2 regions of the Caniella muris genome follow, and region 2 is predicted to be linked to the other one. Evidence: predicted binding sites of a transcription regulator. Region 2 holds the regulator's gene; the other holds the start of a gene.
What was found. Region 2 encodes NrdR, which represses ribonucleotide reductase genes. Its sites were predicted from a motif close to AAACACNATATATNGTGTTT; they were not measured.
Positions count from the first base shown of each region.

Region 1 (10,321 bases), 230 kb from region 2:
AATAAACCATACGCATAAATATATGTTAGAGGTCCGTTTAACTGCAATAACGGGGGGAGCTCCGCGCATTACAGCTTGGTTTCCGCGAACGGCACTAAAGTACCAGTAAACGGCATCTGCGCCACGGATTCTCTGTTCTTGGTCTTAAGGGAATATTCATATGTATAAAATGGGTCCCGAATCGTTAGGAGTGGGGCTTCTCGGGAGCCCCGGACGGGGCGCGTCCCACGAGGGTCCGCCTCCAACGAGGAAAGGAGACCCAAGGCATGTCAGATATGACAAAGCCTAAGAAGAAGCGGGAGATGCTCTCTTCTTACACGATCCTCTTCATCATCCTGATCGTGGTGGCCCTCATCTCCATCGCCATGTCCATGGCGATTCCGGACATCACCGGCGCCACCCTAGGCGACGTGCTGATGGCCCCGGCCGAGGGCTTCGTCGACGCCGTCGACGTCTGCCTGTTCGTCATGGTGCTCGGCGGCTTCCTCGCCATCGTCGAGCGCTCCGGCGCCCTTAACGCCGGCATCTCCACCCTGGTGCGTGCCATGGGCGGCAACGAGCTCAAGCTCATCCCCATCCTCATGGTCATCTTCTCGATCATGGGCACCACCTACGGCTTCTGCGAGGAGTCCGTGGGCTTCTACGCCCTGCTGGCCGCCACCATGATGGCCGCCGGCACCGACGTGCTCGTGGGCGCGGCCATGGTGCTGCTCGGCGCCGGCTGCGGCGTCCTCGGCTCCACGGTGAACCCGTTCGCCACGGGCGTCGCCTCCGCCACCCTGACCTCCATCGGCATCCCGGTCGACCAGACGATCATCATCGTCCTCGGCCTCATCCTCATGGTCGTGGCCGACGTCATCTCGATCGTGTTCGTGTACAACTACGCCAAGAAGGTCAAGGCCGACACCGGCCGCTCCATCCTCACCGGCCACGAGATCGAGGCCGCCGAGAAGGAGTACGGCAGCGCCGCCAAGGCCGTGGCCGAGGCCAAGGCCATCACCGGCCGCCAGAAGGCCGTCCTGGTGCTCTTCGCCGTCACCTTCGTCGTCATGATCATCGGCTTCATCCCCTGGGAGGACCTCAACGTCGACGCCTTCAACGCCGGCTACGCCTCCGAGGAGGTCACCGCCCCCATCACCGGCGAGGAGATCGTGGCCGCCTGGGGCGACGGCGGCATCGACGGCGACCTCGTGTTCAACACCGAGCCCGACGCCACGGTGACCACCGAGACCACCACCTCCCTCGGCTGGTCCGCCTTCCTCACCGGCACCCCCCTCGGCCAGTGGTACTTCGCCGAGGCCACGGCCTGGTTCCTGATCATGGCCATCGTCATCGGCATCGTGGCCGGTCTCTCCGAGCGCGAGCTCGTGGACACCTTCATCGCCGGCGCCGGCGACATGATGGGCGTCGTGCTCGTCATCGCCCTCGCCCGCGGCGTCTCCGTCCTCATGGACGTCACCGGCCTCTCCAACTGGATCCTGGCCTCCGCCGCCGCCGGCCTCAAGGGCATGAGCGCCATCGTCTTCGCGCCCCTGTCCTTCATCCTCTACGTGCTCCTGTCCTTCCTCATCCCGTCGAGCTCCGGCATGGCCACCGTGTCCATGCCCATCATGGGCCCGCTGGCTGTGGAGCTGGGCTTCTCGCCCGAGGTCATGGTGCAGATCTACTCCAGCGCCAACGGCTTCGTGAACCTGTTCACGCCCACCTGCGGCGCCATCATGGGCGGCCTGGCCCTGGCCCGCGTGGAGTACTCCACCTGGCTGAAGTTCGCCACCAAGCTGCTCGTGATCCTCTTCGTGGTCCTCGTCGTCATCGTGACGGTGGCCTGCATGGTGGTGCCCGCCTAGCGCAAGGCGCCATCGGGACCCGCAACCACGGAAGGTCCGAAGAAGGGCCCCGCCGCACCGAGTGTGCGGCGGGGCCCTTTCCGTGGGGCGCGGGGTGTCGACGGGGTCGACCGGGGACGGCAGCTGCAGGGCGGCGGCCGCAGGGGGCGGGGGTGTCCCTAGTAGACCATGCCCATGGCCTCGCGCACCTGGGCGAGGGTCTCGTCGGCGACCTCGTTGGCGCGGCGGTTGCCCTCGTGGAGGATCTCGCGCACGAGGCCGGGCTGGGCGGCGAAGGCGGCGCGGCGCTCGCGGATGGGGGCCATGTAGTCGTCCACGACCTCGGTGACGTAGCGCTTGAGGGCGCCGGCGCCGGCGTCGCCGATGGAGTCGGCGATCTCCTCCGGGTCGCGGCCGGTCATGACGGAGGCCGTGGTGATGAGGGCCGAGACGCCGGGGCGGTTCTCCGGGTCGAAGGTGATGGTGCGCTCCGAGTCGGTCTTGGACTTGCGGATGAGCTTGGCGGTCTCCTCGGCGGTCATGGAGATGGCGATGGAGTTGCCGTAGCTCTTGGACATCTTGCGGCCGTCGAGGCCCGGGAGGAGCGGGGTGTCGGACAGCAGGCCCACGGGCATGGGGAACACCTTGCCGTAGCGCTCGTTGAAGCGCCGGGCGATGTTGCGGGTGAGCTCGATGTGGGGGAGCTGGTCCTTTCCCACGGGGACGCAGTCGGCCTTGCAGAACAGGATGTCGCAGGCCTGGTGCACGGGGTAGGTGAGGAGCAGGCCGGTGAGGGCGTGGCCCGAGGCCTCCTGCTCGGCCTTGACCGTGGGGTTGCGCAGGAGCTCGCTCTCGCTCACGAGGGAGAGGAACGGCAGCATGAGCTGGTTGAGCGCCGGCACGGCCGAGTGGCAGAAGATCGTGGCCCGCTCGGGGTCGATCCCCACGGCGAGGTAGTCGAGGACCATGTCGTAGGCGTACTCGGTGATGTGGGCCGTGGTGTCGCGGTCCGTGATCACCTGGTAGTCGGCGATGAGGATGTTGGTGTTGACGCCCATCTCCTGGAGCCGAACGCGCTCGCGCACGGTGCCGAAGTAGTGGCCCAGGTGCAGGCGGCCCGTGGGGCGGTCGCCCGAGAGGAGGGTGTGGGCGCCACCGTCCTCTCCAAGGGATTTCCACATGGCGTCGGACCGCCTCTGCGCCTCGGCGAAGCTCTCCTCGTTTGCCATGGTTCCTCCTTTGGTTGTGCCCCGGCGGCGGGGCGCGTCTGCAACCTCCTTATACTACCCGGTGCCGGACCCGGCGGGGGCGCCCGTCCGGCCACGGCGGGACCGCCGCCCACCACGGGACACAACATCTTGTGTCTTACTCGGGGTTCCCGGCTTTGCCCCACGGGGCGTGGGGAGGGCCCTGGAGCTGGGCGTTTCGCTCTCGGCCAAACGCGCGCCCCGTGAACCCCCTGATTGTCCCTCCAATGGGCCTATGGTTGTCATACACCACATATTGTGGTTTTTGGTATCTACACTTCTAGGGATTGTTGTTCAGGGGACTTTTGCACACCACTACACACGACCGATGTCAAGTCTGTTCCTCGTGCCGGGGCCTCCGTATCATAGGTGTCGCCGCGGTCGTGGGACCGCGGCGACACCTCGAATTCAACCACAAGATGATGTGGTCCACCGTCAACCCGCACGGCCCAAGGAGAGTCCCAATGAAGATCATCAAGCGCAACGGGTCCGAGGCGACCTTCGACGTCGCAAAGATCGTCAACGCCATCCGGGGGGCCAACGTGACCGTCCCGGAGCCCGTGCGGCTCACCGAGGCCCAGATCGACGACGCCGCCACCGCCGTCGAGGCCGAGTGCGAGGCCTGTGGCCACACCGTGACGGTGGAAGAGGTCCAGGACATGGTGGAGGACCAGATCATGGCCAAGGGCGCCTTCTCGGTGGCCCGCAACTACATCACCTACCGCTACGTCCAGAGCCTCAAGCGCACCTCCAACACCACCGACGAGCGCATCCTCTCGCTCATCGAGTGCAACAACGAGGACGTCAAGCAGGAGAACTCCAACAAGAACCCCACGGTCAACTCCGTGCAGCGCGACTACATGGCCGGCGAGGTGTCCAAGGACCTCGCCAACCGCATCCTGCTGCCGCGCGAGGTGGTGGAGGCCCACGACGAGGGCATCATCCACTTCCACGACGCCGACTACTACGCGCAGCACATGCACAACTGCGACCTCGTCAACCTCGAGGACATGCTGCAGAACGGCACCGTGATCAGCGGCACCCTCATCGAGAAGCCGCACTCCTTCTCCACGGCCTGCAACATCGCCACCCAGATCATCGCCCAGGTGGCCTCCAGCCAGTACGGCGGCCAGTCCATCTCCCTCACGCACCTCGCGCCCTTCGTGGACGTCTCGCGCCGGCGCATCCGCCGCGACTTCGTGCGCGAGCTCGAGGAGCTCGGCATCGAGCCCGAGGAGGAGCAGGTGGGCCGCATCGTCGAGGAGCGCCTCCTCGACGAGATCCGCCGCGGCGTCCAGACCATCCAGTACCAGGTGGTCACCCTCATGACCACCAACGGCCAGGCGCCCTTCGTCACGGTCTTCATGTACCTCAACGAGGCCCGCGACGCCCAGGAGAAGCACGACCTCGCCCTCATCATCGAGGAGACCCTCCGCCAGCGCTACGAGGGCGTCAAGAACGAGGCCGGCGTCTGGGTCACCCCCGCCTTCCCCAAGCTCATCTACGTGCTGGAGGAGGACAACCTCGAGCCCGGCCAGAAGTACTACTACCTCACCCAGCTCGCGGCCAAGTGCACCGCCAAGCGCATGGTGCCCGACTACATCTCCGAGAAGATGATGCGCAAGCTCAAGCTCTCCGCCGGCGAGGTCGAGGGCGAGGGCGACGTCTACACCTGCATGGGCTGCCGCTCCTTCCTCACGCCCGACCGCTCCGGCAACGGCTACGGCAACGTGGCCAACGCCGGCAACTACGAGCCGGGCAGGCCCAAGTACTACGGCCGCTTCAACCAGGGCGTGGTCACCATCAACCTCCCGGACGTCGCCCTTTCCAGCGGCGGCGACATGGAGGAGTTCTGGCGCATCTTCGACGAGCGCCTGGAGCTCTGCTACCGCGCCCTCATGTGCCGCCATAACCGCCTCAAGGGCACGCTCTCGGACGCGGCGCCCATCCTCTGGCAGTACGGCGCCCTGGCCCGCCTGCCCAAGGGCGAGGTCATCGACCCGCTGCTCTTCGGCGGCTACTCCACCATCAGCCTCGGCTACGCCGGCCTCTACGAGTGCGTGCGCTACATGACCGGCCACAGCCACACCGACGCCGAGGCCACGCCGTTCGCCCTGGCCGTCATGCAGCACATGAACGACAAGTGCGCCGAGTGGAAGGCCGCCACGGACATCGACTTCTCCCTCTACGGCACGCCCCTGGAGTCCACCACCTACAAGTTCGCCAAGTGCCTCCAGCGCCGCTTCGGCGTCGTCCCCGGCGTCACCGACCACGGCTACATCACCAACAGCTACCACGTGCACGTGACCGAGCAGATCGACGCCTTCACCAAGCTGCGCTTCGAGAGCGAGTTCCAGCGCCTCTCCCCGGGCGGCGCCATCTCCTACGTCGAGGTCCCCGACATGCAGGACAACCTCGAGGCGGTCATGAGCGTGCTGCGCTTCATCTACGACAACATCATGTACGCCGAGCTCAACACCAAGAGCGACTACTGCCAGGTCTGCGGGTTCGACGGGGAGGTCAGGATCGTGGAGGACGACGGCAAGCTCGTGTGGGAGTGCCCGCATTGCGGCAACCGCGACCAGACCACCCTCAACGTCGCCCGGCGCACCTGCGGCTACATCGGCACGCAGTTCTGGAACCAGGGCCGCACCGAGGAGATCCGCGACCGCGTCCTGCACCTCTAGGCCGGCCCCATACCCGTCACCGCCGACCGGGCCGCCCCACGGGGCGGCCCGCCCTTCCATCGAGGTCCCATGAACTGCGCCAACGTCAAGTACTGCGACATCGCCAACGGCACCGGTGTGCGGACGAGCCTGTTCGTCTCCGGCTGCACCCACCGCTGCCCCGGCTGCTTCAACGAGGTGGCCTGGGACTTCTCCTACGGCGACGCCTTCGACGAGGCGCTGCAGCGGGAGGTCATCGACTCCCTCGCCCCCTCTTATATTGCGGGTCTGTCCGTGCTCGGGGGGGAGCCCATGGAGCCGTCCAACCAGCGGGCGCTCGCGCCCTTCCTCGAGCGGGTCCGCGCCGAGTGCCCGGGCAAGGACGTGTGGGTCTACACGGGCGACGTCCTCGACGAGCTCCTCGACCCCGCCTCGCCCCGGCACACCGAGGTCACCGAGCGGCTCCTGCGGTCCGTGGACGTGCTCGTGGACGGGCCGTTCGTCCAGGAGCTCAAGGACATCACCCTGAGGTTCCGCGGCTCGCAGAACCAGCGCATCATCGACGTGCCCCGGAGCCTCGAGGCCGGCCGCACGGTGCTCTGGGAGGACGACCCGGTGTTCGCCCAGCACTCCATGGGCCGCCAGGAGCTGCACCTCTAGGGGCGGGAAACTCCCTTAAATACATTGCAAAACCATTTACCGATTGGGCGGCCCCTCTCGCGGGGGCCGTGCGGTGCCGGGTTGCCTTTCTGGGCATCGACCTGCAAGGCCGCAAGGCCGCTTTGCCGTGTCGACCCATCGGAAGGAGACCCATGGACTGTCCCTACGAGACGGAGTGGCGCCGCGCCTACACTCCCTCGACCGCCATGGAGGAGGCGAGCCGGTGCCTGCTGTGCGAGGACGCGCCGTGCAGCGCCGACTGCCCGGCGGGCACCGACCCAGGCCGCTTCATCCGCAGCATCCGCCTCCTCAACGACGAGGGCGCCGCCGCGACCATCCTCGTCAACAACGCCCTGGGCGACATCTGCGCGCGGGTGTGCCCCACCGAGCGCTACTGCGAGCGCCGGTGCACCCGCGCCGAGGTGGACCGCCCCATCGACATCAAGGGGCTCCAGCGCTACGCCACCGACTTCGCCGCGGCCCTCTCCATGGAGGTCCTCGAGGCCGGCCCCGACACGGGCCGCTCCGTGGCCGTCGTGGGCTCCGGCCCCGGCGCCCTGCAGGCCGCCGCGACGCTCCGCGGGATGGGCCACGCCGTGGACATCTACGAGCGCGACGCCGTGGCGGGCGGCATGCTCGCCCACGGCATCCCGGCCTACCGCCTGCCCGACGACGTCGTGGCCGCCGCCGTCTCCCGCGTCGAGCGCCTCGGCGCCAGGGTCCACACGGGCGTGCGGGTGGGCGCCGGCTGCGCCGTCACCTGCCAGGGGCTCCTGGAGGACCACGACGCCCTGCTCGTGGACGTGGGCCTCTCGGCCGGCAAGATGCTCCCCATCTTCGAGGGCGACCCCGCCGTGGAGCTCGCCGTGGACTTCCTCGCCCGTGTGAGGGCGGCCGGGGGCGAGGTGACGCTGCCCGACAACGTGCTCGTCATCGGCGGCGGCGACGTCGCCATGGACGTCTCCACGACGCTCAGGCGCCTGGGCGTCCACACCGTCACCGACGTCGCCTGGGAGGAGTCCGACGCGTTCCTCGCCTCCGAGGAGGAGCTCGCCGGCGCCCGCGGGGCCGGCGTGACCATCGTGGACGGCTACGCCCCCGTGGCCGCCGACGGCGGCGCCGTGACGTTCAGGCACCGCATCATCGACGCCGGGCTCACCGTCAGGGCCGACCTCGTGATCCTCGCCGTGGGCCAGCGCGCCGACGTCCTCGGTCTCGACCTCGAGCTCGAGCTCGACGGCAACGAGGTGGTCGGGGGAGGCCCCGCGACGTCGGTGCCGCGCGTCTTCGTGACCGGCGACCTCATGGCCGGCGACAAGACCGTGGTGTGGGCCGTGCGCAAGGGAAAGATAGCGGCCGCCGCCATCGACGGCATGCTCGAGAAAGGGGGCGAGTGACCATGGCGAGTCGCGACCTCTCCGTCGACTTCCTCGGCGTCCACTTCCAGAACCCGTTCTGCCTCTCCTCGTCCCCCGTCGGCAACTGCTACGAGATGTGCGCCAAGGCCTACGAGACCGGCTGGGGCGGCGTGGTCTACAAGACCCTGCATACCGACGACTTCAAGGTCGACGAGGTGTCCCCGCGCTTCGACGAGCTCACCAAGGAATGCACGCCGTTCGTGGGCTTCAAGAACATGGAGCAGATCGCCGAGCACCCGCTCGAGAGCGACCTCGCGGCCATCCGGCGCCTCAAGGCCGAGTATCCCGACGGCGTCCTCATCGCCTCGATCATGGGGCAGGACGAGGGCGAGTGGGAGGAGCTCGCCCGCACCGTGGAGGCCGCCGGCGCCGACATGGTGGAGATGAACCTCTCCTGCCCCCAGATGACGAGCCACGCCATGGGGTCCGACGTGGGGGTGAACCCGGACCTCTGCCGCCGCTACGCCGCCGCCGTCAAGCGCGGGACGTCGCTGCCGGTGCTCGCCAAGATGACGCCCAACATCACCGACATGTGCGTGGTGGCCAAGGCCTCCCTCGAGGGCGGCGCGGACGGCATCGCGGCCATCAACACCGTGAAGTCCGTGGCCAACGTGGACCTCGACCTCCACGTGGGGCTGCCCGTCATCAACGGCAAGAGCGCCATCTCCGGCTTCTCCGGCAAGGCCGTGAAGCCCATCGCCCTGCGGTTCCTCCAGCAGATGCGGTCCGACCCCGAGCTCGCCGACCTCCCCGTCTCCGGGATCGGCGGCATCGAGACCTGGCGCGACGCCTGCGAGTTCATCCTCATGGGCGCCACCACGCTGCAGGTGACCACGTCCGTCATGCAGTACGGCTACCGCGTGGTGGAGGACATGAAGGACGGCCTCGTCCGCTACATGGGGTCCCAGGGCGTCGACTCCCTCGCCGACCTCGTGGGCCTCGCCACGGCGAACATCCTCCCCGCCGAGGACCTCGACCGCGACTACCGCGTGTACCCCGAGGTGGACCAGGACGCCTGCGTGGGGTGCGGCCGCTGCTACATCTCCTGCTACGACGGCGCCCACCAGGCCATCGTGTGGGACGAGGCCGACCGCCGCGTCTCCGTGGACGAGGAGAGGTGCGTGGGCTGCCACCTCTGCCGCCTCGTGTGCCCGGTGCACGCCATCCACTTCGGCCGCGTGGCGATGAAGGGGGGCCGCGACGGCGACCCGGCCGACGTCGTCTGCAGGCCCAAGGGCGTCCCCTACGACCTCACGTAGGGGAGGGGTGTCTCCCCGGGACGGCCTTCCGAGATTGGTCGAGATTCTCGGTTGCGCCGCCGGAGGCCTGTGCTAGTATCTTCTTCGCACCACCGATGTCGGAGTGGCGGAATTGGCAGACGCGCTAGCTTGAGGTGCTAGTGACTGACTAAAAGGTCGTGCGGGTTCAAGTCCCGCCTCCGACACCATCGAGATTGAGGCCCGTGTCCCTTGGGACACGGGCTTTTTTCTTGTCTCGCCAAACTTTTTCAGGAATTGGGTACGACCGTGCGGCGGTGCGAGTATCCTCGATACCGACCGCGTTGGTTGGAGGACCGCGCCTTCCCGCCGGGTCGGCAGGGAGGCGCCCGGGGGCACCCGGGCTCGTCGGAAGGGCGGGAGAGCCATGATCTTGGGCAGCAACATCACGGCCACCGACACGGGGGGCCGCATCAAGGCCTTCTGCGGGCTCAACGCCGTCTTCGACATCCTCGCCATGGTCGACGACGCCGTGGCGGGTTACGACGCCTCCGGGCGCGTCATCATCGCCAACGAGAACCTCGCGTCGCTCTCGGGGCTCACGCGCCAGCAGCTCATCGGCATCGACGTCAGTGCCCTGTTCCTGCCGCTGTCGGGTATCCCCAACCCCCACGGCCGCCTCCCGTTCCCCCTGGACGGCTCCAAGGCGACGCTCCTCTGCCGACGCCCCACGGAGGGCACCAAGGTGCGCGTGGTGGTGCGGGCCCGCCCGATGGGGGACGACGGGTCGTTCCTCCTCGTGGCCCGACCCACGTCGGTGGCCAGCGACCCGGCCCCCGATGGCCCGCGGCCCACGTCCGACGTCTCGGTGGACGGCACGGCGCTCTCCTCCGACGAGGTCGCCGCCGTGGCCGACGCCGACGTGCGCGTGGCCTCCATCGGCCGGGAGGGGCCCGCCGACGTGGTGGCCTTGATGAGCGAGCTCGGCGGCGCCGTGGTCTCGGGCGACGCCAGCGGTGTCCAGGACATGTTGGTGTCCGAGCTCCGCGACGCCGTCGATGCGGATGCCGGCGCGCTCTACATCGCCGGCTCGGGCGGCTACATCCTCAAGAGCTTCTCGGGCGACGTGGACGGCCGGGAGATGCCCTCCTACATCACGTCCCAGGACCGCCTCGCGTCGCTCGTGGGGGAGGGCCGGCGCACCCTGGCCTTCGACCGCCACCGCGGCCTCGACGGCGAGATCGTCCTCTCCGAGAAGGCCACCAAGGAGGTGCACGACACCCCGGA
Region 1 covers NZ_CALPCK010000001.1:589,331-599,651, reverse strand. Annotated here, with positions in the region: gene NFR49_RS02710 (YfcC family protein) at 267-1,847, shown strand; gene trpS (tryptophan--tRNA ligase) at 2,006-3,055, opposite strand; gene nrdD (anaerobic ribonucleoside-triphosphate reductase) at 3,538-5,760, shown strand; gene nrdG (anaerobic ribonucleoside-triphosphate reductase activating protein) at 5,830-6,399, shown strand; gene NFR49_RS02690 (FAD-dependent oxidoreductase) at 6,552-7,796, shown strand; gene preA (NAD-dependent dihydropyrimidine dehydrogenase subunit PreA) at 7,799-9,076, shown strand; tRNA gene NFR49_RS02680 (tRNA-Leu) at 9,174-9,264, shown strand; gene NFR49_RS02675 (SpoIIE family protein phosphatase) at 9,462-10,321, shown strand, end outside.
Region 1: the regulator NrdR is predicted to act here: its motif matches at 3,318-3,337, upstream of nrdD (anaerobic ribonucleoside-triphosphate reductase).

Region 2 (10,321 bases):
GGAGGCGGCGCTCCCCCTCCGTGGAGCCGGCGGCGCGCGCCACGGCGGTGCCGCAGAGGCCGCCGAGCATGACCGAGGGACCCTCGCGCCCGAGGGAGAGGCCGCCCATGGCGCAGAGCACACCCTCGGAGAACTTGGCCGCCATGGTGCGCGCCCAGGGGATCTGCAGGCGCCCGAGGGCGTCGGCCTCGATCTGGGGGATGCCGGACCCCGAGCTCGTGGGCGCCCAGCGCACGAGGGCGGTGACGGCGGCCCAGAGGACGGCCATGACCGCGACCCACCCGGCGACCGCCAGGGGGTTCCCGGTCGCCGCAGCGGTGACGGAGCGCATGGTGCCGTCCGCGAGGTTGAGGGCGAGCCGGAAGAGGCCCACGACGACCCCGGCGCCGAGACCCACCGCGGCGCCCCCGACGACCATATGCACTTGGAGGCGTCGGGAGAGCCGCAGCGCCACGGGGTTGATCTGCTTCACGGGTTAGGACCTCGACGGGGATGGTTGTCCTCCCCAGTCTAGGACTAGATGACGAGGTTGCCCAGGAACAGGGCCGCGCTGTTGGCGGCGACGGCCCCGTCGGCCGCCGCGGTCACGACCTGGCGCAGGGGCGTCTGGCGCACGTCGCCCGCAACGAAGAGCCCCGGCGTGGAGGTGGACATGTCGGCGCCGGTGACGACCTCGCCGTTCCCGTTGAGCTCGGCGAGCCCCTCGACGAGCCTCGAGGCGGGCACGGTGCCGATGAACACGAAGACGCCGAACGTGCCGGCGCCGTGCTCCACGCGCTCGAGCTCCCCGGTCTCGGTGTCGCGCAGGGTGATGGACTCGGGCAGGCCGTCGCCCTCGAGCTTTGCGATGGCGCAGCGGTAGCGGATCTCGACCTTGGGGTTGAGCTCCACGCGCTCGACCAGGGAGGCCTGGGCGCGGAGGTGGTCCTTGCGCACGACCATGACGACCTTGGAGCAGATGCGCGAGAGGAAGTCGGCCTCCTCGCAGGCGGTGTTGCCGCCGCCCACGACGTAGGTGACCTTGTCGCGGTAGAACATGCCGTCGCAGGTGGCGCAGTAGGAGACACCGCGGCCGCGGAACTCCTCCTCGCCCTCGAAGCCCGCGGGGCGCGGGGTGCCGCCCGTGGCGAGGACCACGGCGCGGGACTGGTAGGTGTCGGACGCGCCCTCGACGAGGAACAGCTGCGTCTCGGGGTCGTAGGCGAGGCCGTGGACGGTGTCCTGGGCGAAGGCGGCGCCCAGGTGCTCGGCGTGGTCGTGCATGCGGATGCCCAGGTCGAAGCCAGAGACGTTCTCGATGCCGGGGTAGTTGTCCACGAGGTCGGACTGCGAGATCTGCCCGCCCCAGCTGCCGGACTCGACGGTCACGGCGTCGACGGCGGCACGGTTTGCGTAGATGGCGGCGGTGAGGCCGGCGGGGCCACCGCCGACCACGGTGAGGTCGTGATAGACCATGGTTCGTCTCCTCCCCTTGGGAAGCGTCGTGTTCTCTGCCGATACCTACCCGGCGGCGCCCGATCCTTTCCCCTCCTGCGCACGGTGTGAACGGCCGGAGGCCCGCCGCCCCCTGACGGGACGACGGGCCTCCGGCACGGGCGGACGGCGCGGGGCCGCCTAGGTCTCCTCGATGTACTCGGGCTCGGCGCTGTCCTGCGCGGAGACCTTGGGGAGGATGAGGTTCAGCAGGATGCCCACGATGGCGCTGGCGGCCATGCCGGGGATGGTGTAGTCGCCCACGGGGATGGAGTAGCCGCCGCACTCCATGCCCACGCCGAGGACGATGGTGACCGCGGCGATCATGAGGTTGCGGTTCTCGCCGAAGTCGATGTTGTTGGTCACGAGCATGCGCAGGCCGTTGCTGGCGATGAGGCCGAAGAGCAGGAGGCTCACGCCGCCCATGACGGGGGTGGGGATGCTCATGATGAGGGCCTCGAGCTTGGGGCAGAAGCCGCCCACGATGAAGGCGAAGCCGGCCGCGTACCAGAAGATCTGGGTGGCGTAGACGCGGGTCACGCTCATGACGCCGATGTTCTCGGCGTAGGTGGTGGCAGGGGGGCTGCCGATGAGGCCCGCGATGCACGTGGCGATGCCGTCGCCGGCGAGGGAGCGCGGGAGCATGGGGACGAAGTCCTCGCCCACGACCTCGGAGACCACGAGCAGGTGGCCGATGTGCTCGATGACCACCACGAGGGCCACAGGCGCGATGAGGGCGATGGCCACGGGGTCGATCACCGGGTGGTTCTGGAAGCTGGGCAGCCCCACCCAGGCCGCGTCCATGACCGGGGCGAAGTCGACGAGGCCGAAGAGCGCGGCGAGGACGTAGCCCACGACGATGGCCAGGAGCACCGGGATGGTGCCGATGAGGCCCTTCATGGACGAGAAGCCGACGGCGGCGAACAGCGTCACGCCGGCGACGAGGGTGCCGACGGCGTTGAAGCCGTCACCCGAGGAGTTGAGCGCCATGTTCACGGCCGTGGCCGAGAGGCCGATGCCGATCACGACGATGATGGACGCGATGAGCACCGGCGGGAGGATGCGGTCGATCCACGCGGTGCCGGCGAGCTTGATGATGCCCGCCACGGCCAGGAACACGAGGCCCGCGCAGAAGATGCCCGAGAGCGCCGCGTCGAGGCCCTGGGTGGCCCCCACGGCCACGATGGGGCTGATGAACGCGAACGAGCTGCCCAGGTAGCTGGGGATCTTGTTCTTGGTCATGAGCAGGTAGCACACCGTGCCGATGCCCGAGCACATGATGGCCACGCTCGGGTGGAGCCCGGTGAGGATGGGGACCAGCACCGTCGAGCCGAACATCGACATCATGTGCTGGATGCCCAGGGGGATCGCCTGGGCCACGGGCACGTGGTCGGAGACCCCGATCACCTCTCTCTGCCTTGCCATACCTCTCCTTTCGTGAGAAAAGCGGGCCCGGTGTGCTTCCCGGACCCGCTTGAATCCGGACCTGTGAGTTCGGACGGGGCTATGAGATGAGGAACGAGACCAGGAAGGCCGCAGCCGCCACCCACATGAGCGGCTTCACCTTCTTGACGTTGCCGGTGGCGACGGAGACCACCACGTAGGTGATGAAGCCGAGGCCGATGCCGGTGGAGATGGAGTAGGTCAGCGGGATGCCGATGACGGTGACGAACGCGGGCAGGCCGTCGAGCTTGCTGGTCCAGTCGATGAACTTGACCTGGTCCATCATCAGGTAGCCCACGAGCACGAGGGCGCCGGCGGTGGCCGGGGTGCTCACGACGGCGATGAGCGGCGAGAAGAAGGCCGCGACGATGAAGAGCACGCCGGTGGTCACAGAGGTGAGACCGGTGCGGCCGCCGTCCGCGGCGCCGGAGGCGGACTCCACGAACGTGGTGATGGACGAGGCGCCCATGAGGCCGCCCGCCGCCGCGGCGGCGGAGTCGACCAGGAGGATCGGGCGGATGTCCTCCACCCTGCCGTCCTTCGTGAGGAAGTCGCCCTGCTTGGCGACGGCGAAGGCCGTGCCCATGGTGTCGAAGAAGTCGCTCATCATGAGGGAGAACACGAACATGAGGAGCACGGGGCTCATGACCACCTTGGCGATGCCCATGACGCCCTGCTCGTCGACCATGAAGGGCGCGCCGAAGGTGGAGAAGTCCAGGGCCGAGACTATGCCCGAGGGCATGGCGGTGACGCCCAGCGGGATGCCCGCGACCACGGCGATGAGGATGCCGATGAGGATCTCGCCCGGCACCTTCAGGCAGTAGAGCACGAAGGTGGAGAAGATGGCGATCATGCCCACGATGTAGGCGGGGTCCGTGACGGCGCCCATGGTGATGAGCGTGGACTCGTCGTTGACGACGATGGCGCCGTTGATGAGGCCGATGAGGGCGATGAAGATGCCCAGGCCGGCTGCGATGGCGTGGCGAAGCGAGGCGGGGATGGCGTCCATGATGGCCTCGCGCAGGCCGCAGAGCACGAGGGCGAGGATGAGGATGCCCTCGATGAACACGACGGCCATGGCGGCGTGCCAGTCTCCGTTGCACAGGCCCGTGAGCGTGAACGCGACGACGGCGTTGATGCCCATGCCCGACGCGCAGGCCAGGGGGCGGTTGGCGAAGATGCCCATGAGGATGGTCATGACACCCGCGCCGATGCAGGTGGCCGTGACGCCGGCGCCCATGGGGATGCCGGCGGCCGACAGCAGCGCCGGGTTGACGGCGATGATGTAGGCCATGGCCAGGAAGGTGGTGACGCCTGCCCGAAGCTCGGTGCCTACGGACGAGCCTCTCTCCCCCATGTGGAAGAAAGACTCAAGGGCACCCTGTCCCCCGGTCGTCCCGAAGGATTTTTCCATGCGATTGTCCTCTCGATCTCTCGTCTTCACCGGGCCGCTCCCTCACGGCGCCGGCCTATGTGCCAGGTGCCTAGGAGGCGCCGCTGGAACCGAAGCCGCCCGCCCCGCGGTCCGTCTCGTCGAGTTCCCCCACCTCGACGAGGGACACGGTGGGCACGCGCTGGATGACGAGCTGGGCGATGCGCTCGCCGCGCTCGATGGAGATGGGGGTCTCGGGGTCGAGGTTGACCGCGCAGACCTTGAGCTCCCCGCGGTAGTGGGAGTCGATGAGGCCGGGCGTGTTGGCCATGGAGAGGCCGCGCTTGAGCGCCATGCCGCTGCGGGGCTGGACGAAGCCGGCGTAGCCCTCGGGGATGGCCACGGCGAGCCCCGTGCCGACGAGCCTGCGCTCGAGGGGCGCAAGGACGACGTCCTCGTTGGAACGGAGGTCGAGCCCGGCGTCGCCCTCGTAGGCGTAGGACGGGAGCTCGACCGTGGGGTCGATGCGCTTGATGGGGACGACGACGGGGGTGTCACTCATCGGCGAGCCTCCTAAGCTCCTCGCTGAACTCATCGATGTCCTTGAAGTCGCGGTAGACCGACGCGAACCTCACGTAGGCGACGCGGTCGATGTCGCGGAGCCTCACGAGCACCATCTCGCCGAGGTCGCCGCTGGCCACCTCGGACACGCCGCGGTCGCGCAGGCCGTTCTCGACGCCGTCGATGAGGGCGTCGAGCTGGGCCACGTCGAGGTCGCGCTTGACGGTGGCGGCCACGAGGCCGCGCATGACCTTCTGACGGTCGAAGGGCTCGCGACGGCCGTCACGCTTGACGACCACGAGGGGGAGCTCCTCGCGGCGCTCGTAGGTGGTGAAACGGGTGCCGCACCGCACGCACTCGCGTCGCCTCCTGATGGCCTCGTTGCTCTCCGAGGGCCTGGAGTCGACGACCTTGGACTCGTCGCAGCCGCATGTTGGGCAGTGCATGGCATCCCTTCCTTGCCGCGGGGGCGACCGCACGGCGGTACCCGGCCACCGAAAGATAGCACGCGGGCTCCATGGACACTCCACGGTCTCATCACATGGAGAGGAGCCTGTAACAGTGTGTATGAGGACGGGGGCGTTGTAAAGGAGGGGCATCGCCGTTCCCCGAACAGATGTTTTTGACCGAACGTCCGTTTGCTATGATGGTGGCCACGACCGTACCGACCGTCGGAGGTCCCATGACCCGTCCCAAGCTCAGCCACCGTGTGCAGATGATCTACGACTACCTCGTGGAGTACTGCCACGACCACGGCTACCCGCCCTCGGTCCGCGAGATCGGCGACGCCGTGGGCCTCAAGTCGCCGAGCACGGTCCACATGCACCTCCAGACGCTCGAGCAGAAGGGCCTCATCCGGAGGACCGCCAACAAGTCGCGCACCATCGAGCTCGTGGACTGCCACGGGCCGTCGCGCCAGGCGGTGGAGGACGGCGGCGCCACGCTCGCCCAGGTGGACATCGACATGGACTCCTCCACGCTCCGCCTCCCCCTGGTGGGCCGCGTCGCGGCGGGCGTCCCCATCCTGGCCGAGCAGAACGTCGAGGAGAGCTTCACGCTCCCCACGGGCATCGTGGGCGACAACTGCTCCTTCATGCTCCGCGTCAAGGGCGACTCCATGATCAACGCCGGCATCTTCGACGGCGACTACCTCGTGGTGCGTGAGACCTCGGACGCCGTGAACGGCGAGATCGTCGTGGCCCTCGTGGGCGACGGCGCCACGGTCAAGACGTTCTACCGCGAGAGGGACCGCTGCAGGCTCCAGCCGGAGAACGACGCCATGGAGCCCATCTACGTGGAGAACCCCCGCATCCTCGGCCGGGTGACCGCGCTCCTCCGCACCATCTCGTGACCGCGCCCTCCCCTGCCGGCCCCTGGGAGCACCCCGTCGGTCGCGTGCGGCTCTTCGACGCCGTGCGCGGCTTCTCCGTCGTGTCGATGGTGCTCTTCCATCTCTGCTACGACCTCGTCTTCATCGAGGGGGTCGACGTCGCGTGGTTCGCGCCGCCGCTGCAGGACGTCTGGCGGGCGTCCATCAGCTGGACGTTCCTCCTCGTGTCGGGGTGGATGTGCAGCTTCTCCCACGACAACCTCACGCGCTCGCTGCGCTACCTCGCCGTGGCGCTCGCCATCTTCGCGGCCACGTCCCTGGCGGCCGTGGACGACCCCGTCAGCTTCGGCATCATATTCTGCATAGGCGCCGCCACGCTCGTGGACGCCCTGCTCGAGCACGCCCACCTGGAGCCGCGTGGGCTCCCGTGCGCCGCGGCGCTCCTCGCGCTCTTCCTGCTGACCCTCGGCGTCCCCTCGCGGGAGCTGGGCGTCGGCCCATGGGAGGTGGCGCTCCCCGCCGGCTGGTACGCCCACCCGGGCCTCGCGTGGCTCGGCCTGCCTTCGCCGGGGTTCGTGTCGGGAGACTACTACCCCCTCGTGCCCTTCGCCCTCATGTACGGCGTGGGCGTGGCCGTGGGGCGCTGGTTCGCGCCGCGCGGGTACCCGCGACGGCTCCTCGCGGCGCGGTGCGCCCCCCTCGAGTGGGTGGGGCGCCACGCCCTCCCCATCTACGTGGCGCACCAGCCCCTGCTGCTCGCCGTCCTCGCGCTCCTCGGCGTCTAGGCGTCCTGGGCCGGGTCGTCGGCCCGGTAGGGCTCCAGCGATCCCGCCAGGCGCGGGGGGACCTTGGCCGTGACGAGCAGGCCGCCGTCCACGTAGGTCTCGCGGACCACCTGCCCGCGCTCGTGCACCATCTTCATGAGCAGACCCTTGTCGTAGGGCACGAGCGCCGTCACGGTGACGTCGCCCTCGGAGGCCTTGGTCGCCACGGCGTGCAGGAGCGCGCCCAGGCCCGTCTCCTCCTTGGCCGACACCATGACGGCGTCGGGGAAGGCCAGGCGCAGGGCCTCGCGGTCCGCAGGGTCCAGCAGGTCCGCCTTGTTGAGGCAGAGGAGTGTCTCCTTGTCGCCTGCGCCTATCTCGTCGAGCGTCCTTCTCACGGCCTCCTCCTGGGCCCTCCAGTCGGGGTCGGAGGCGTCCACGACGAGCACCACGAGGTCGGCGCCGGACACCTCGGCCAGGGTCGACCTGAACGACTCCACGAGCGTGGTGGGAAGCTTTTGGATGAAGCCGACGGTGTCGGTGAGGGTGATCCTGCGGCCCTCGGCGAGGTCGAGGGAGCGGGTGGTGGGGTCCAGCGTGGCGAAGAGCTCGTCCTTGGCGTAGACGTCGGAGTCCGTGAGGGCGTTCAGGAGCGTCGACTTGCCGGCGTTGGTGTAGCCGGCGAGGGAGACGCGGTAGATGCCCGAGTCCCAGCGGGCCTTGGACTGGGTCCTGCGGCGCGAGGCCACCCGCTCGATCTCGCCGCGGAGGTGGGAGATGCGGTCGCGGATGAGCCGCCGGTCGACCTCGAGCTGCGACTCGCCCTGGCCGAACCGGCTGCCGATGCCTCCGCGGGTCTGCTCGCCCATGAGGTGGCTCCACATGCCGCGCAGGCGAGGGAGCACGTACTTGAGCTGCGCCAGCTGGACCTGGAGCCTGCCCTCCCGGGTCTGGGCGTGGCTGCCGAAGATGTCGAGGATGAGCGCCGTGCGGTCGATGACCTTCACGGGTTCGCCGAGGGCCCGCTCGAGGTTGCCCTGCTGGGAGGGGGTGAGCTCCTCGTCGAAGACCACGACGTCCACGTCGAGCGCCTCCACGGCCTCCTTCAGCTCCAGCACCTTGCCCGAGCCGATGAAGGTCTTGGGCACGGGGCGGTCGAGGCGCTGCGTGAGGGTCCCCACGACGTCGGCTCCGTCGGTGTCCACGAGGCGGGCGAGCTCGGCCATGGAGCGCTCTTGGGGCCACTCGTCGGCCCGTCCGAGGTCGACGCCCACGAGAAGGGCGCGCTCGCGCGGCAGTGCGGTGGGTTGCGGTGTCTTCCGGGCCATGGAGCCCCCTTTCAGCGCCCCGCCTCGACGGAGCGCCTGAGATCGTCTGTCACGAGCGCGGCCGCCTCCTCGACCGTGGTCTCCACCATGGGGACCACGGTGGCGCGGCCGTCGCGCCGTATCCACGAGAGCTGCCGCTTGGCGTAGCGCCTCGTGGAGCGCTTCACCTGCTCGCGGGCCTCGTCGAGGGTGCAGAGGCCGTCGAGGGCCGCAAGCACCTCCTTGTAGCCGATGGCCTGGGAGGCGGTGGCGGAGCGGCGGATGCCGGCCTCGTCGAGGGCGCGCACCTCGTCCACGAGGCCGGCCGCGAACATCTCGTCCACCCGGCGGTCGATGCGCGCGTACAGGGTCTCGCGCTCAGGCACGAGGGCCCAGATGCGGGCGGCGTAGTGGGGGTCGCGGTGCCTCAGGTGGCGGGTGCGCTCCGCGTAGGACTCGCCCTGGTCGGCGAGCTCGAGGGCGCGCACCACCCGGCGGACGTTGTTGGGGTGCACCGCCGCGGCGCTCTCCGGGTCCCGGTCGCTCAGGAGGGCCCAGAGGGCCTCGGGGCCCCGTTCGCGGGCGAGGGCCTCGTAGCGGGCGCGGGGGCCCGAGGCGGCGTCTCCCGAGGGGAAGTCCATCTCGTCGATGACGGCGTCGAGGTAGAGGCCGGTGCCCCCGCAGAGCACGGCGCAGCCGGCCGTCTCGAGGGACCGGTCCACGCACCGGCGCGCGTCGCGCTGGAAGAGGGCGGCCGAGTAAGGCTCGTCGAACCCGGCGACGTCGACCATGAGGAGCTCGGCACGCCGCTCGGCGACCGGCGTCTTGGCCGTGCCGATGTCCATGGAGCGGTAGACCTGCATGGCGTCGACGGAGACCACGGGGCAGCCCATGGAGCTCGCAACGAGGTCCGCCACGGCCGACTTGCCCGATGCCGTGGGGCCGCAGACGCAGGCGACGGGACCCGGCAGCCCCCCGGTCATCGCGGGTCGCCGACGCAGGCGCCCCGGAGGTACCACGGGCGGCCGTCGAGCACCTCGACGGGCACGACCTTGCCTACCAGGTCGGCGGGGTCCGCGCCCTCGGGGGCCTCGAACAGCACGGTGACGTTCTCGGGGCTGTGGCCGGTGAGTACGCCGGGGTCCTTCTTGGAGGGGCCCTCCACGAGGACGTCCACGGTGCGGCCCACCTGGCGGCGGTTGTAGTCCCAGCTCTGCTCCTGCACGAGGGCGGCGAGCCGGTCGAAGCGCCCCTGGATCTCCTCGCGCGGCGTCGGGTCGTCCACGGCGGCGGCGGGCGTGCCCTCGCGCTTGGAGTAGATGAAGGTGAAGGCGCTGGAGAAGGCGGCCTCCCTCACGAGCGAGAGGGTCTCGAGGAAGTCCTCCTCGGTCTCGTTGGGGAAGCCGACGATGATGTCGGTGGAGAGGGCGATGTCGGGCATGGCGGCGCGGATGCGGCGCACGAGGTCGAGGTAGTCCTCCCGGGTGTACTTCCGGTTCATGCGCCGGAGCACGTCCGTGGAGCCCGACTGCACGGCGAGGTGCAGCTGGGGCATGACGGCGGGCAGCTCCGCCATGGCGGCGATGGTCTCGTCGGTGAGGTCCTTGGGGTGCGAGCTCGTGAACCGGATGCGCTCGACGCCGGTGGCGGCCACGGCCCGGAGGAGCTCGGCGAACCGGGGCTCGCCGTAGCTGTCGCGCCCGTAGGAGTTGACGTTCTGGCCGAGGAGGCACACCTCGCGCACGCCGTCCGCCACGAGGGCATCCACCTCGGCCACGACGTCCTCCATGGCGCGGCTGCGCTCGCGCCCGCGGACATAGGGGACGATGCAGTAGCTGCAGAAGTTGTTGCAGCCGGTCATGATGGGGACCCACGCGTGGAACGGCGACTCCCGGTGGTCGGGGAGGTCGCTCGAGAACGCGGTGCCGGGCTCCGCGGTGTCGGCCTTGAGGGACGAGCCCGCCTCGGAGCGCGACTCCTCGATGAGCCGCGGAAGGCTGGCGATGGCCTGGGTGCCGAACACGACGTCGACGTTGGGGATGAAGGAGCGCATGGCGTCGCCCTCGCGCTG
Region 2 covers NZ_CALPCK010000001.1:359,477-369,797, reverse strand. Annotated here, with positions in the region: gene NFR49_RS01625 (ClC family H(+)/Cl(-) exchange transporter) at 1-472, opposite strand, end outside; gene NFR49_RS01620 (NAD(P)/FAD-dependent oxidoreductase) at 517-1,455, opposite strand; gene NFR49_RS01615 (uracil-xanthine permease family protein) at 1,615-2,898, opposite strand; gene NFR49_RS01610 (NCS2 family permease) at 2,978-4,330, opposite strand; gene dut (dUTP diphosphatase) at 4,401-4,850, opposite strand; gene nrdR (transcriptional regulator NrdR) at 4,843-5,295, opposite strand; gene lexA (transcriptional repressor LexA) at 5,532-6,200, shown strand; gene NFR49_RS01590 (heparan-alpha-glucosaminide N-acetyltransferase) at 6,245-6,964, shown strand; gene hflX (GTPase HflX) at 6,961-8,271, opposite strand; gene miaA (tRNA (adenosine(37)-N6)-dimethylallyltransferase MiaA) at 8,283-9,233, opposite strand; gene miaB (tRNA (N6-isopentenyl adenosine(37)-C2)-methylthiotransferase MiaB) at 9,230-10,321, opposite strand, start outside.